2 regions of the Serratia sp. D1N4 genome follow, and region 2 is predicted to be linked to the other one. Evidence: predicted binding sites of a transcription regulator. Region 2 holds the regulator's gene; the other holds the start of a gene.
The links. The regulator CRP, encoded in region 2, controls carbon source genes, mostly activating them, when cyclic AMP is high. The targets are predictions, from matches to a motif close to ATGTGANNNNNNTCACAT.

Region 1 (7,871 bases), 1.6 Mb from region 2:
CTGCTACTGTTATCTGCCATTATCAGTGGACTGATGTTATCAAAACATCTCTTGCCTGATTTACCCATTCACAGTTCCTCTGATCTGGTCAGAAAGGTCCACATGACCAGTGTTCATTGGGGGCAAATCATCATTGCCGTCCATTTGGGCATGCACTGGAAAATGCTAGCCAATTTTTTTGCTAAGGTCTGGAATATTTCACCTCTCTCGTTTCTCTCAACGCGATTGATGCCCGCTATTTTCTTCAGTATTACGGTGTATGGACTGCATGCTTTCATTTGCCGCAATTTACTACCTTATTTGCTTCTTCAAGTCGATTTTGCCTTTTTTAATTTTGAAGAGTCTAAGGTTTTTTTCTATTTTGACTTCTTTGCTATTACCATTTTATTTGCATCTCTGATGCGGTTTACAGGGGCTATTTATTCACATTGGCAAGGTTAATTGGTTCGGTATGAAAATTCGCAAAAAATAGTGGGATCGCCATCGTTCAGTTAATCAGTGGGGGCAGTTCAGATATACCCGAATTTTAGACTGTTAGCCGGGCACTGAAAAGCAAATACCCCGCTTAGGCAACTAAGTGGGATTTTCTAATTTGTTCCGTGAGCTCGGATGGGCTATGTTCTGCAAGTTGATCGGTCTAAACTGATGACATTATTGGGATAATGGCGCTAGAAATGGCATAGCCAAGGATACCATAATTTAGCCGATTCGAGTCCCAATGAAGCCCCCAAAACGTTGGATGCCAGTATACCAATATGGAACAGAGTATAATTTGATTTGAAAAAAGGGATCTTACTTTGAGACACCATGGACAACAGTGGCTGTCCATGGCATTAAATTTATGGCTCCTCTGACTGGACTCGAACCAGTGACATACGGATTAACAGTCCGCCGTTCTACCGACTGAACTACAGAGGAATCGTGTGAACGGGGCGCATGATAACGGCGGGCTGTGGGTTTGTCAAAGCACTAAAGTGAGAAAAAAGTGTGTTTGCTGGCAGATTGAGCATCCTGGATTGTTTTTCAGCACTTCTCATTGGTCAAGGGCAGTAAAAATAGCCTACTCATCTTTTAAGGTAATGATATTTATCAATTCGATGTTATTATTCTTTATGTTCCGCATGGATTATTTTTAAGATTATTCTATGCTATTCTGGAAGATGTTCTGTGATGATAAGGCTATTGTGACCTTTGCGGGCCTTGTCAGGGTTATGCCTGTTACTCTATGCTACGCAAAGTCATTTTTATGGCGGTAAACCACACCGTTCCTTTGTTTCCCGGAGTTTCCCAGTAATGAAAAAAACAATCGCGGTAGCCGCAGTGTGTGTGTTGATGGCAGGGTGCCAGAATATGAATCAGCGCCCTAAAGCCAACACTGCCCCTGTGGCAACGCCGCGCCCGGCCGCTGTGACTCAACCGGTGGCACAGCCTGTAATTTCTGAAAGCACAGAGACATTGGTCGGTTCATGCATGAAAGAACTGAATGCGTTGCAGCAGGTCAATCAAGCGATGTACCAGACTCGCAGCATTGAATTGAACCATATTCTGTCGGAAGCTAAGCTGTATATGCGGGTTCGTGACAACGTAAGCACTGATATCCATCAAATCATGGATGCCGCTTATAAATTCCGTATTTCAAAAACCTGCAATCAGATCAGAACCGACCTGACCAAAGCACTGGTTCAGCGTGTTGTTGGTTCGTAAAGCTTCTCTTTAGGAGCAGATCGTATTCAAGATTTCTTGGCATACGTGTTTTTACAGTAGAAACGCTCTCATTTGGGAGCGTTTTTGTTTTTATCCCTGCCATCGCCAGTGTTGATGCTGTTGAAAAAAACAGTGAAACCATAATGTGATCTATATCGCGTTTTTACCGCTAATTGGCTAATATATCGTCATTGCCCGCCCCTGCTATGGATCACCTTAATGGAAGATATCAGTCCTTCCCGCTCAACTGCCTGGATGCGCGTGGTTGTTCTCGCCGTTTCAGCATTTATCTTCAATACTACCGAATTTATCCCGGTCGGATTATTGAGTGACATCGCCCAGAGCTTTGAGATGCAAACCGAACAGGTTGGCCTGATCATCACTATTTATGCTTGGATCGTTGCCACCGCATCGCTGATCTGTATGCTGCTGACCAGCAAGATTGAACGGCGCAAACTGCTGATCGGGGTATTTGTCCTGTTTATTGTCAGCCATGTGCTCACCGCAGTGGCGTGGAACTTCACCACGTTAGTAATCTCTCGTGCCGGTGTGGCGCTGGCGCACTCGGTGTTCTGGTCGATCACCGCGTCGTTGGCGATCCGCGTTGCTCCTGCGGGCAAAAAAGCGCAGGCGTTGAGCATGCTGGCAGGGGGCACTGCGTTGGCAATGGTGCTCGGGCTGCCGTTAGGGCGGGTGATCGGGCAACTGCTTGGTTGGCGCATGACCTTTATCGGTATTGCTATTTGCGCCACCCTGGCGCTGCTGATGTTGTGGCGTTTGCTGCCGGAGCTGAAAAGCGAGCATTCCGGTTCACTCTCCAGCGTACCTGTGTTGTTCAAACGCCCGGCGTTAGTCAGCCTGTTTATGTTGACCATTATTGTGGTGACGGCACATTTCACCGCCTACAGCTACATCGAACCCTTTATTCAGAACGTGGCGGCGCTGACGGCAAACTTTACCACGCTGATGTTGTTGCTGTTCGGGGCGGCCGGTATTCTCGGCAGCCTGCTGTTTAGCCGCTACAGCGAACGCTTGCCCTCGGGCTTCTTTATTGGCGCGATTGGGTTGTTAGCCGTCAGCCTGTTGCTGCTGTTGCCCGCTTCGGGGAGTGAAACTGCGTTGACGCTGCTGTGCGTGGTGTGGGGCATGGCGATTATGGCGATTGGCCTCTCGATGCAGGCCAACGTATTGCGCCTGGCACCGGATGCTACCGATGTTGCCATGTCGATCTACTCCGGCCTGTATAACTTTGGTATCGGTGCAGGTGCGTTGCTGGGTAACCAGGTCAGCCTGCATCTGGGGATGTCGAATATTGGTTTTGTTGGTGCGCCGCTCGCGCTGATCGCACTGGGCTGGTGTGTGCTGAGTTTTTACCGCAGCGAACGTTTGCAGCAGCAGCGGGTTTGATAAGAATTGGCCCTACAGGGCCAATCTCCTACCTTGAAACTCTCGAGCCTTGGGCTGTTCTTGACGACTTAGTTACCGCTTGAGGGATTTTTTGCCTCCAACGCCGTTACCATCGTCGTTGATCAAAATGTAACTGATACTGCCAGGTTGCCAGTTCGCTTCGCCATTGATATCCAGCGTCTTGCTGGAAAAAGGGGCCAACATACCTATTTCTGCCGGGTAGGATTTACCACCGCCCGTAAGGCTGGCTGCACTGAAGGTAGCGTAATAAGGTGAGGTATTTTCGACTTTAAGTTTCAGCACACCAGGCTGTCTGATCAGGCTGAACTGTTGCTGTTCTGTCAGTTTCTCGACATTCGGCTTCAGGTTCTTCGGGCGATAGAACATCTTCAACTGTAGGCGCACTGCCACTTTCACCGCAGAAACACCGGGCGGTAAGTTGGCGTCAGTGGGGGGGATCTCGTAGATATTCAGCCAGTAAAGGGATTCACGGTCCTGTGGCTGCTGTATCTGAGTGGCCAGCAGGCGCAGGTTTTTCCTTTCTCCCGGCTCTAGCCGGAAAATCCCCGGCAGTGGCAACACCGGGACGTCTCCTGCCGTTTCTGGTGTCCCTTCCGGGGCACCATTATCGATCCAGGTCTGCACAATTACCGGATAAGGATTACCGTTCGACAACAGTAGTGAACGTTCGCGATCGGCAGCGGAAAACACCACGCGCGATGATTCAATAATCACGCCTGCCTGTGCCCAACTGCTGAACAACAGCGCGCCTGCAATACATAATCCGGTTAATTTTCGCATCATTGCACCTGAATAATGACCTGCGCCGTCGCGCTTACTTTGCCCGCGGTAACCGTTTTGCCCGGCAGGGCTTTCAGCGTGGCATTAAGGTTTTTAGTATAGGTGGTTACGCCATTGACGACACCCCCTGCGGTTGCGTCCGTCAATACCGGGTACCAGCCCGCATTGTTGCCCCCCAGCACCGAACCACTCAGCGTACTGAGCAGGTTCAGCACCGTGCCGTTAGTGCGTGAAATTTGAATGCCCACGCCGCTGGCGACGTTGGGATCGGTGCCATAGCCATCGGATAAAAGATAGCTGACGCCTGAGCCGGCGGTACCAAATCCAGCGGATACCGCCGCCGCCGCGTTGGCGGGTTGTACCAAAATCCCCATTGCTGTCTGGTTGGCAGCAACTCCGCTAGCCAATGCCACTAGGCCAGCATTGGCAGGGGCCCCGGTCTGGCAGGCAAACTGAATCGTTATCGGCATCTGGCGTGTCACGCCGGATTTCAGTTCCGCTACCGTGATCAGCGGGAAGACAACCGTAGGGGTCACGTTAGTGACCGAACAGCTCGCCGCCCGGCGGACATAGATACGGTTATGCAGGTTGACCGCGCCCGGCCAATAACCGTACCAACCACCGTATATTGATAAGGAGTCTGCGCCAATGCTTAGATTGGAGGAAAGGGTTCCCCCCTTAAAAGCGATATAAGTGTTGGGCTGTGTCCAATTGACAACGCCGGTAGTGGTCGAACCTGCGGAGTTACTCAGGCGAAACAGCTCTACTTTGGTATTGCTAAAGTTTTTGGCCTTGACCAGTATCCACCCCAGTGAGTCCGTATCCAGGTTGGTCAAAGGGCGCGCTTTCCAGTAACGAGAGTAATATTCGCCAGTAACCAGATTAGTCGCTCTCAGGGCTACGCCATCAATAATAGTTTGATAAGACTCTGGTAAGCCATAGGCAGAACCTACCTCTACGTAGCCAGCGTAGGTTGAGTCACCGTTGGTGGCATAGTACTCGAACAGCTTTCCAGCTTCGCTAGCGGTGCAGCGGAATAGGATTTGATCTGAACTGTATGTTTGAGCCCCCGACTGTAGGAAGTCAACAATACCGCTGGCAATCAATGTTCCATTCGGCTGAAAGGTGCTGCTGTTGACATTGATAACGCTCTGTACGGTACCCATAGAACCTGCCGAATCAACGGAGCCGTCCCAATTGGCTGCTGTCCCTTTACCTGCTTCGGTGTAATAAGCTGAGGCTGAGTTAGTAGTATATCCTGTTATTTTGTAACACTCTGCCCAACTCGGTGTTGCCAGAGTGATGCCAGCTAACGCCAGCAACACGGCAGTAAAATTTTTGCTCATACCTGTCTCCCGTTTTGAGCTGAGCATCAGTGGCTGGTGCACGGCAACTCCAGACGATACAGTGACTGTGTCATGTCCTGACTGCTTAAATCGTAATTCAGTGTGCACTGCTCGCTGGCAGATTCGCCCCACTTCACGCGCAAGGTTCCTTGCTTACCTGCGGCACGGGCATAAATTTGATTGCCCTGACCCACCAGGCCGATAACGGTGTTATTGCTATCATAAACGTTGCTGCCTAACGGCAAGTTGCCGCTTTGTGCACCAAGTAACTTGATCAGCAACGCATAACCTTCCAGCGTTTTGAAGCGCACTTTGACCACTGAACCGGCATAAGGCGCTATACGCTGCTGGTTCTCGGTGAGTTCGGCACTTGCGTTCTCAATCCCTTTGGCATCAAGGCCGATATCGTTATAACGATAGGGCACCAGAGAAGGGACAATGGCATAACCGGAACTATTGATTTTTGCACCCATGCCGTTAATCACATCAGCACCTTTTACCCCATCCGCTTCAACCAGCCCAAAGGTATCGCCCAGATAAGGGCCGAACGTCACACCGCCGCTATGCAACACGGCGGCTCCACGTACGCTGGCACCACCCTGAGTATAATTCTTGCCCTGTGAGAAGTTGCCGCCTACGGTGGCTACAGACATCTGTTTGGTCAGGTTGGTACCAAAACTGGCCCCGGTACCGCCAGAGTCGAAAGCACCATTAACAGTATAGCTTAGGCTCTGATCTTCCCCGAGAGTCCCTGCCAATGCGCTTTGGTAGTTAGTATTGCCGTTAGCACCGGTGGAGTGGCTGATACCTGACGACAGGATCGGCGAGCGTGAGCCTGCACCCAGCGGGATGGAAACCGAGAACATAACAATATTCTGCGTGCTACCGTTGGCCGCATCTCCTGCTGACTGCACACCATAGCGTGTACTGCCGGTTTGCTGACGGCTGAGCGACAGGTTATAGCTGATATTGTTAAAACTGTGCGAATAGGCCATCTGATACTGGGTATCACGTCCACGGTTTCCGCGGTAAGTGCTGGTGGAGCCGGAGAAATAGATCTGGCCGTATTCCCCTAAGCTTTGGCTCACCGTTGCGACAAACTGATTGCTCTGCTGATAGGTGCTGGATGACCAGACGTTGTTGTTTTCATACGCATTGCGTAATCCCAGGACGTCGTTCAAGTCGCGATAGCCCTGAGTCGAGTAGCGATACCCGGCCAGCGCCAGCGTGGTAGAGGTCGGAATAAAGGTGCGGCTGTAGGTTGTACCCAGGCGCCAACCATCCAGAGTCTTGCCCCACATGTCTGCCCGCGAATACACGGCATTGACGCCCACCGCACCAAGCTGACTGCTGAACACGGCCCCACCGAGTAATGCCTGGTAGCCGTCAGAAACACGGATACCTGAATTGGTGGTAATGGCGTTGGTCAAACCCGCCTGATAGGTCAAATCGGCAAACGTCGCATTGCTGTTACCGATGTTGCGGACCTGCCCGGCAGCGATGCTCAGGTTAGAATGCCCTGGTCGCATCGAGTCTGGTACGGCAGAGAATGGCACCGTAAAGGAAGAAATGCGACCATCGGCTTCCTGTACTTCTACCACCAGGTCGCCTTGGAAACTGGTCGGATACAAGTCATCAATGATGAATGCGCCGGGTGCGACGGTGGTCTGATAAATCTGCACCCCTGACTGGCGCACGCTGACTTTGGCCGTGGTAGATGCTACGCCGCGAATGGTCGGCGCATAGCCACGTTGTGATTCGGGCAGCATACGATCGTCGGTTTCAAACAAAATACCGCGAAAACCCAGGCTACTGAACAGGCTGCCAGAGGTGAAGCTTTCACCGAGCGTCAACTGCCCTCCGATCGACGGCAGTGGGCGCTGTACGTAGGTGCGTATCGAGTTCCACTGGCTGTTGCTGGTGCTTTTATCGCTGTTATAACGCGTAAAGCTCGACTGCTGGCGGAATTGCCACAGGCCAAGGTTAATACCCGAGTTCAGCCCCAGATAGGTTGAGTCCGTGGTATTACCTGATGCTCTCGTCTGGTAGTAGTTGCTGTCGTAATTGGTGAACGCCACGGTTTCACCCGAAGAGAGATCGCTGGTCGGCACGGCGCCACGCGCTTCGCGCTTCATCAACAATTGTGGTACGGAAAGATCCAGGCGCAGGCGTGCAAAATCAAAACGGCTGGATGCGCCATCGACCTGTTGTTCCAGGTTCAGGCAATTGGGCACATTCTCAGCTTTGACTTTGATTGCGCTAGGTAAAATGCCCGCGTCAAGCAGCATATCCTCTGACAGGCAGGCCGAGACCTGGCCTTGCTCCCCTGCGGTGAATTGCAGAGATTTTCGGGTAAAGAAATCACCGTTGACGAAGATATCAACCTGATAAGTGCCGGGCTCAATGGTGTTAGCCTGATTAAAACGAGCAATGCTCTTTTGTTCTTTGGCACTGCCCACCAGCATGCTGTCATCGAATTCAAACTGGCTGTTGGTGGTGGCTGCGAAGGCTTGCGGTATCAGCAGCCCCAGCAACAGCGCCAACGGCTTGAGCCGAGCCCCATTTATCGGTGAATTAACCAACACTGCCTTCCCTTGGCGAATATCGGAATAG
Region 2 (7,871 bases):
CAGTTTTCAGCGATATTCGCGGCATGGGCTTGCTGATCGGCGCAGAGTTGACGCCGGAGTATCACGGCAAGGCGCGGGACTTCCTGACCGCTGCGGCAGCACGGGGTTTGATGATCCTCAACGCCGGGCCAAACGTGATTCGCTTGGCACCTTCGCTGGTGGTGGAATTGAAGGATATCGAAGAAGGTATGGCGCTGTTCGAACTGGCGGTACAGGATGTGATTAACGCTTAAGCCATGTGCAGGGGTGTAGACCCCTGCAATATCAGTTTTCCCGCAGTTTCCGCTTCAGCCAGATACCGTGATGTGGGCGCTGGCGCCAGGCCAGCGACGAAATGGTGTGCATCACGCTCAGGTGCGAAAGAATACGCAGCAGGTGGCGTTCCATCTCGCTTGGTGGCCGATCGTTATGCAGCATTGGGGGCTGCATAACGATTTTGCTGGTGCTTGGGCCGTCATATTCCAGCCTTTGTTGGCAGCTTTGCAGGGCAATTTCGCAACTTTGCAGATACTCTTTCGCCATCTCTGGCGTTAAGGTGTCGTGCTCGCGCGCCAGAATGGTCAGCGCATTCAGATGCTCGACAATAAACTGGCTGTGCGTGATCCATAAGCGCATATCCGCCAGATAATCCGACTCAAACCCTGGTTCCTGCATCGCCTGATTAAGCGAGGTGAACAGCGCATTATGTGCCTGATTGACCTGCATTCGTGCGTAGGCCAGCGTAGCAGGATCCGCTTCCTGTTCTTGCAACAGCAGGCGTAATGCCGTTTGATCCTGCTCCAGTGCCTGGTGTGCGTTCTTACGCAGCAGACCGCTCTGCCATTGCGGCCACAGCCAGATACTCCCGCCAAACACCAGCACGCAGCCAATCAGCGTATCGAGCAGGCGCGGTACCAGAAAATGGGTGCCGTTAAGCGCCAACAATTGCAGGGTATACACCGCGGTGACGGTAAACCCCATCACCGCCAGCCCATAGTTTTTGCGCAATATCAGGTAGGCAGCCAGCGTGATTGCCAGCATGATGCTCAGCGTCAGGTGCTCCGGCAGTTGCAACTGCAAGAGCCCGGCGGCGATGATTAACCCGGCCAGCGTGCCGAGGGCACGATGCTGGATCCTGACGCGCGTGGCGTTATAGCCGTTCTGGCTGACCAGCATAATAGTCAGCAGGATCCAATAGGGCTTCGGCAGGTTGAAAATCATACCCAGACTGCTACCCACCGCCAGTATGATGCCCAGTCGGGCGGCATTGCGCAGGGCGTTGGACTTCAACGACAGGTAGCTCACCACGGCGGGCCAGAACGGCAATCGTGCCTGGTTGGCCATCAGATCGCGCTGATACAGCGGGCGCTGGCTGCGCAACAGGCGGGCGATGCGGCTGAAGTGGTAAAAACAGAACTGGCCAACCGGGTTGTCGGCATGCTGCGTGGCCACCTTTTCCAGCGCCGCCAGCTCATTCTTCATACTGAAACGCGCTGAACGTCGGTGATAGAGAATATCGTTGGCCACGAGGCGCAAACGCCCGGCAATCACCTGGGCGTTGCGGCGGATAATCGCTTCGGCCTGGCTCTGCTCCACCAGTTTTTGCACTTCTTCTGGCTGATGCAGGCTGACGGTAATGTGTTCCTGCAGATCGAGTGCCACCTGGAAAGTGCGTTGCAGGCGTTTTTGCTCTTGGTTATTGGCATGGGGCAGGAAGTTTAACTGCTGATATAACAGGCTGATCAGATCCATGACTTTCTGCTGGCGTTGCAGCAGCGGCGGTAGTGCGGTTTCTGGATCGATGTGCTGGGTCAGCAGCGAATATTTGGCTTCGAAATAGTCTGCCAACTGGATATAGAGCTGGCTCAGGGATTCGCGCATCGGTTGCTCTTTCCACAGTTTGAACCAGAACCAGGTGAACAGCCCGTACCAGGCGGTGCCGACCAGATACAGCAGCGGTGCATACCAGATCGGCACGTGTCCGGCCATGCTGAGAGAAAAGATGGCAGCGACCAGCGCGGCGGGCAGCAGACGTGCGTGCAGCGGGCTGATTTCACCGCTGACGCCCAGCAACAGCGCCATCGCCAGCATCAGTAAGGGTAACGGGATATGCCACAGCAGCGCCTGTTGCAGCAGCAAACTGCTGAGAGCAAACAGGGAACCGCCAACGGCCAGACGTTTGAAAAAGCGTTTGTGCGGCGTGTCCAACCCGGCGATGTTACAGCAGGCAGGCACCAGAGAGAACAGCAGGCCGAGTTGCAGGTTGCCCATCAGCAGGAAGAAAACCACCGGCAGGCACAGCACCAGCGTTTGCCGCAGTGCATAGTTGACTTCCGGGTGGTAGATCAGGCGCCGCCACATGATGAATGGGGGAAGTTAAAAAAAACGGCGTATCGCTACGCCGTTTCTTCAATAATTAACGCGTGCCGTAAACGACAATAGTTTTGCCGTGGGCAGAAATCAGGTTTTGATCTTCGAGCATTTTCAGAATACGACCGACGGTTTCACGTGAGCAACCGACGATTTGACCAATTTCCTGGCGGGTAATCTTGATTTGCATGCCATCCGGGTGAGTCATGGCGTCGGGCTGTTTTGCCAGGTTCAGCAGGGTTTGTGCAATGCGGCCGGTAACGTCAAGGAAGGCGAGGTTACCCACTTTCTCTGAGGTGATTTGCAGGCGGTTTGCCATCTGCGCAGACAGGCGCATCAGGATATCCGGGTTAACCTGAATCAACTGGCGGAATTTCTTATAAGAAATTTCAGCCACTTCACAGGCTGTTTTCGCTCTAACCCAGGCACTGCGCTCCTGGCCTTCTTCAAATAATCCAAGCTCGCCGATGAAATCCCCCTGGTTAAGGTAGGACAGAATCATCTCTTTGCCTTCTTCATCCTTGATCAGCACCGCCACGGAGCCTTTCACGATGTAGTAGAGCGTTTCGGCCTTTTCACCTTGGTGAATCAGCGTACTCTTTGATGGATATTTGTGGATATGGCAATGAGACAGGAACCATTCGAGAGTCGGGTCTGTTTGCGGTTTGCCGAGAACCATTCGCTGTTATCCTCTGTTGTTATCGCTGCCTTGTATCACAGGGGTCAGAGTTCCCTGTAAAACGTGCTTATAGCCCGGTGTTTTATAGAGTGGCTATCAACAGGTTTTGAGGCATGTTATAGAAATACGCTTGTACCCTAGCATATTAACTTGCGCCAAGTGCTGCAAGCTACATTCTGTTAACATACCAATATAGGGTCCTTTCCTCGGACATTTCCCTGAAATCGGTGACCTGGAAAGAGTTCTTGCGGCTCTGTTTGTAGCACAGAGTGAGGCGGGTGTCTTGTGTTGTCTCGCTTCAGTATGATTAGCATCAGGTTCCGTTGCCAGTTTCTATGCGAAAGCGTACCCTGATTTTGAGAAATTAACTGGAGTGTACAAAATGCAGGCAAGAGTTAAGTGGGTAGAAGGACTGACATTCTTGGGCGAGTCTGCGTCCGGCCATCAGGTATTAATGGACGGTAACGCGGGCGATAAAGCACCAAGTCCGATGGAAATGGTGTTGATGTCGGTTGGCGGTTGTAGCGCCATTGATGTGATGTCGATTCTGCTGAAGGGCCGTAACGATGTCCGTGACTGCGAGGTAAAGCTGACCTCGGAGCGCCGTGAAGAAGCACCGCGTCTGTTTACCCATATCAACCTGCATTTTATCGTCACCGGCAAAGGGCTGACCGACAAGATTGTTGAGCGTGCGGTTAACCTGTCTGCCGAAAAGTATTGCTCGGTCTCGCTGATGCTGAGCAAAGCCGCCAGCGTCACCCACAGCTTTGAAATCTGTGAAGTTGCCTGAGTTACCAGCGGTAGCGGTGGCAGTGGTTACTCAATAAATGCAGAAAACGCCGCGCCGTAATGGTTAGCGGCGATTTTTGTGAGTGCAGCACGCAGTACTGCGCCTGCGGCAGGCTGTCGATCGGCAACGTCACCAGTTTTTGCTGCAAATGGAAAGGCGTGTTCATCGCCCGCGCAACAATGGTCAAATAATCCGCCTCCAACACCATATTCAATCCACATACCGCCGAATCTGAACGAATGGGCTTATTGGTTAATTGCTGATAAAAGCTACCGAGCACCGTTTGCAGTTGCTGGTAATAACCCATGTCGGTTTCTGGCAGCAGCCATTTGGCTCCGTGCAGTTGATCCAGTGATGTTGCCTGTGCCAGAGGGTGTCCTCGGCGCGCAATAATGCAAAACGGGGCTTTGAACAGCGGGGTACAGGTCAAATCTTGCAATGGCATGTCCGGGATCACCGTGCCGATGGCCAAATCCAATTGGCCTGTGTGCAACGCTGGCAACAGCGTGGAGATCTGTGCCTCACGGATCAGCAGATTAGCCTGTGGGGCGGAGGCCTTGAAGAGATCGACCAGTTCCGGGAGTACCGTCACGGCCAGTAGTGAGGAACAACCGATCGCCACGCTACCCTGCGAATGCTGGTTCAGCTGTTGGATCTCCTCGGTGGCGCGCTGTAATTCCTCAATCACTAATCGCATTCGCACAGCAAAAGTATGACCGGCTTCGGTCAGCGTCATCCCCTTGCTGCTGCGTACGATCAACTGGGTTTTTAGCGTTTGCTCCAACTCCTGGATAGCACGGCTGACCGCCGGTTGAGATTGTGCCAAGGCCCGCGCAGCGCCACGAATACTGCCGCAGCGTATCACTTGCTGAAAGGCTTTTAGCTGCTGCAACTTTGGTAAATGTGGCATTTGTGTCCCTCCTTAATCGCTTAAAAAACGCTATTTCAGGCAAGCTGATAATCACCTTGCCCACAGAAGGAATATCGGCGATGAGGAATCGTTCATTAATGATTTTTTGGTTTGTGAGGGAGTGGCGGGTGTTGGAATGAGAGGGGGCTAGGCGCGGTGATTGGCCGCGCCCAAGCCAGTTATTCGATTTTTTTGCCTTCGAGCAGCCGTTGCACTAACGGAGCCATGATCAGCTCCATCGCCAGCCCCATTTTGCCGCCGGGCACCACCAGTGTATTGATGTGCGAGATAAACGAGCCTTGCAGCATGGCCAGCAGATAAGGGTAATCAATCTGATCCAGGCCGCGGAAGTGGATCACCACAAAGCTTTCATCCAGCGAGGGGATGGCTTTGGCGGCAAACGGATTGGAGGTATCGACCGTCGGTACCCGTTGGAAGTTGATATGGGTACGCGAGAACTGCGGTGTGATGTAGCTGATGTAATCTTCCATCGAACGTACGACGGAGTCCATCACCGCTTCACGCGAATGGCCGCGCTCGCCGGTATCGCGGACCAATTTCTGGATCCACTCCAGGTTGACGATCGGCACCACACCCACCAGCAGATCAACATGCTTGGCGACGTCGACCTTATCGGCAACCACGCCGCCGTGCAGCCCTTCGTAGAACAACACATCGGTGGGGGCTGGCAGCGGCTCCCACGGCGTGAAGGTGCCTGGTACCTGATCGTAGGGTACGGCTTCATCGTAGGTGTGCAGATATTTGCGCGAGCGACCGGTGCCATTTTCGCCGTACTGGATAAAGCTTTGTTCCAGCAGGCTGAAGTTATTGGCTTCTGGGCCAAAATAGCTGATATGGCGGCCAAGATCGCGTGCCTTACGGATGGCTGCATCCATTTCTGGCCGGGTGAAGTGGTGGAAACTGTCCCCTTCCAACTGGGCGGCGCGAATATTCAACTGCTGGAAAATCTTGCGAAACGCCAGGCTGGTGGTGGTGGTACCGGCACCGCTGGAGCCGGTCACCGCAATGACGGGATGTTTGGCAGACATAAGCGGAAAACTCCATTAAATGTGCGAGGTATACTTCAAGCTGCATGACGAGTATAGAAAACTTCGATTCGTCCTCGACGAAATATACCCCTATTTCTTGCGGTTGCAGATACCCAGTTTGCTATTAAGGCCAATTTCAAATGGAGGGGCGCAGGAATTTGCGGCCCCCGGCGATGCCTGCAACGATGGCCATCGCACCAAGAAGCCGCGAGAGGCTGGAAAATGTTTCATCATATCCGAAGGCGGAAATCAACGGGGTGCTGAACAAAGGGGAAAGGAACTGACCAAGAAATATTGATGTGGTCAAGACTCCCCCAGCGAAGCCCCTGCGCCGTTCTGGCACCAGGCTAAGCGCAATGGCGACGAAATTCGGCGAAACCGTGGCATAACCTGCACCGATTGTCGCTGTGCCGGCAAAGATGATCCAGGGGTTTCCCCCAGTGCTGATGAGCGTAAACCCAAGGGCCATCATGGCATAGCCCAAGGCGTAATTACCAAAAAAGCCGATCGCACGTTTCATCCGGGCATAGAGCAAGGCTGTACAGCCACCCGTTAGCGTTAATACGCCCAACGCCGAGCCGGTCATCACGGCGCTGTTGTCACCTTGTGCATTGAAGAAAAAGGGCAACTGCGTCGGCATAACGAAGAAGATCATGTTGGTCATCATTTGCAAACAGGCTAACGCTAAAACGAGAGGTTTCCATGCGGGAGCCCCGTGATTCCCTGATATTGTGGCGCGTGGGGTGGGTCTGGCTGGCTCGGTAATGGCTACCCACATCAGCGGCAGGAAAAGGGCCGCCAGGCCGTAGATCGCGAAGGGCAGCCTGGGCGAGATGGCTGCCGCGTATCCAGCCAGAGAGATAAACAGAAAACCGCCAAAATTGCGTGCCGATACCTGTAGCCCTACAAAGTCGCTGCGTTGCTCGCCGGTGAAGTAGTCGCCGATCAGGGCCGTTCCCGCTGTCATGATAATCGCCACGGCGACACCCAGCGCCAGGCGGCTGGCAAAAATCGCAGGCAGGCTTGGAAGGTAGAGACCGGCGCTACCTGTGATGACGAACAGGATCACGCCGACCAGCAGCATCCAGCGCCGCCCAAAACGGTCAGCGAAAATACCCGCAAGCGGGGCACATAGCACCACGCTCAGGGAGGGGGCCGGCACCAAAAGGCGTGTCAGCATGCCCGCGTTTAGGGTATCTGAAAAGGCGGCCTCAATCCCTGCCAGTGCAGGGCTGATCGTTGCATTCGCCATCACGGTCAAACTTGCCGCCATCAAAAGAGCGATGGCCCTTGGGTCGCGCCAGACGGCTGTTTTGAGACGGGCCGGATCTTGTTTCATGCTCTGTGTTCCTATTGCAAGAGTTTGTGTGTTGATGCATCTTACAAATTCAAGTCAACTTGAGGTCAAGCATGAAAATTCTGGATATCGGCGAGGTGGCGCAACAATCCGGCCTATCGCCTTCGACATTGCGCTATTACGAAGAAATCGGGCTGATCGCATCCGTTGGACGGCATGGGTTGCGGCGGCAGTTTGAAACGGATGTTCTGTTGCGGCTCTCATTGGTGGCGCTCGGTAAGTCCGCAGGATTCTCACTGGTCGAAATTTCGGCAATGTTTGGCAAAGATGGCCTGCCGGAACTCCCGCGCGCCAGCCTGCATCTCAAAGCAGACGAGCTAGAGCGCCAGATCGATAATCTCACGGTCTTGAAAAACGCTCTGCGCCATGTTGCCGACTGCCCGGCACCGTCACATCTTGAATGTCCGAAATTCCGACGTTTACTCTTGACGGCAATCCGTCGCCAAAAGAGCAAAGCAAAATAGGTTATCGCCGCCGTGAAAATCAGCTCTACCCGCGGCCCTTCAAGATAGCGGAGTGGGGTAACCGATATCGAGGGGCAGTGTGGGCAGAATGACGACTACAGCTCTTCCTGCCCCGCGCGGATCTGCCCGCGTGGCATGATGTTGATGGTCTCGTGCAGCTCCGACCACACCAGCACGATCTCGCCGCTTTTCAACTGGCGGCGCACGTCATCCACCTTCTGTTCCAGCGAGCGTTCGTGCTCACCGTAGTCGGTGCCTTCGCGCAGCACGAAG

Region 1: a site for CRP is predicted at 1,848-1,865, ahead of ACX1CU_RS14980 (sugar transporter). Genes of this name have one in related genera too.

What each region holds. Positions count from the first base shown of each region.
Region 1 is NZ_CM137274.1:3,336,831-3,344,701, reverse strand. It holds gene ACX1CU_RS14995 (DUF4405 domain-containing protein) at 1-441, shown strand, start outside; tRNA gene ACX1CU_RS14990 (tRNA-Asn) at 843-918, opposite strand; gene ACX1CU_RS14985 (hypothetical protein) at 1,294-1,704, shown strand; gene ACX1CU_RS14980 (sugar transporter) at 1,924-3,111, shown strand; gene ACX1CU_RS14975 (fimbrial biogenesis chaperone) at 3,184-3,915, opposite strand; gene ACX1CU_RS14970 (fimbrial protein) at 3,912-5,258, opposite strand; gene ACX1CU_RS14965 (fimbria/pilus outer membrane usher protein) at 5,285-7,861, opposite strand.
Region 2 is NZ_CM137274.1:4,968,125-4,975,995, reverse strand. It holds gene argD (bifunctional acetylornithine/succinyldiaminopimelate transaminase) at 1-233, shown strand, start outside; gene ACX1CU_RS22415 (YccS/YhfK family putative transporter) at 265-2,340, opposite strand; gene crp (cAMP-activated global transcriptional regulator CRP) at 2,396-3,028, opposite strand; gene ACX1CU_RS22405 (OsmC family protein) at 3,411-3,818, shown strand; gene ACX1CU_RS22400 (LysR substrate-binding domain-containing protein) at 3,820-4,728, opposite strand; gene ACX1CU_RS22395 (phosphoribulokinase) at 4,908-5,777, opposite strand; gene ACX1CU_RS22390 (MFS transporter) at 5,914-7,116, opposite strand; gene ACX1CU_RS22385 (helix-turn-helix domain-containing protein) at 7,188-7,598, shown strand; gene ACX1CU_RS22380 (YheU family protein) at 7,694-7,871, opposite strand, start outside.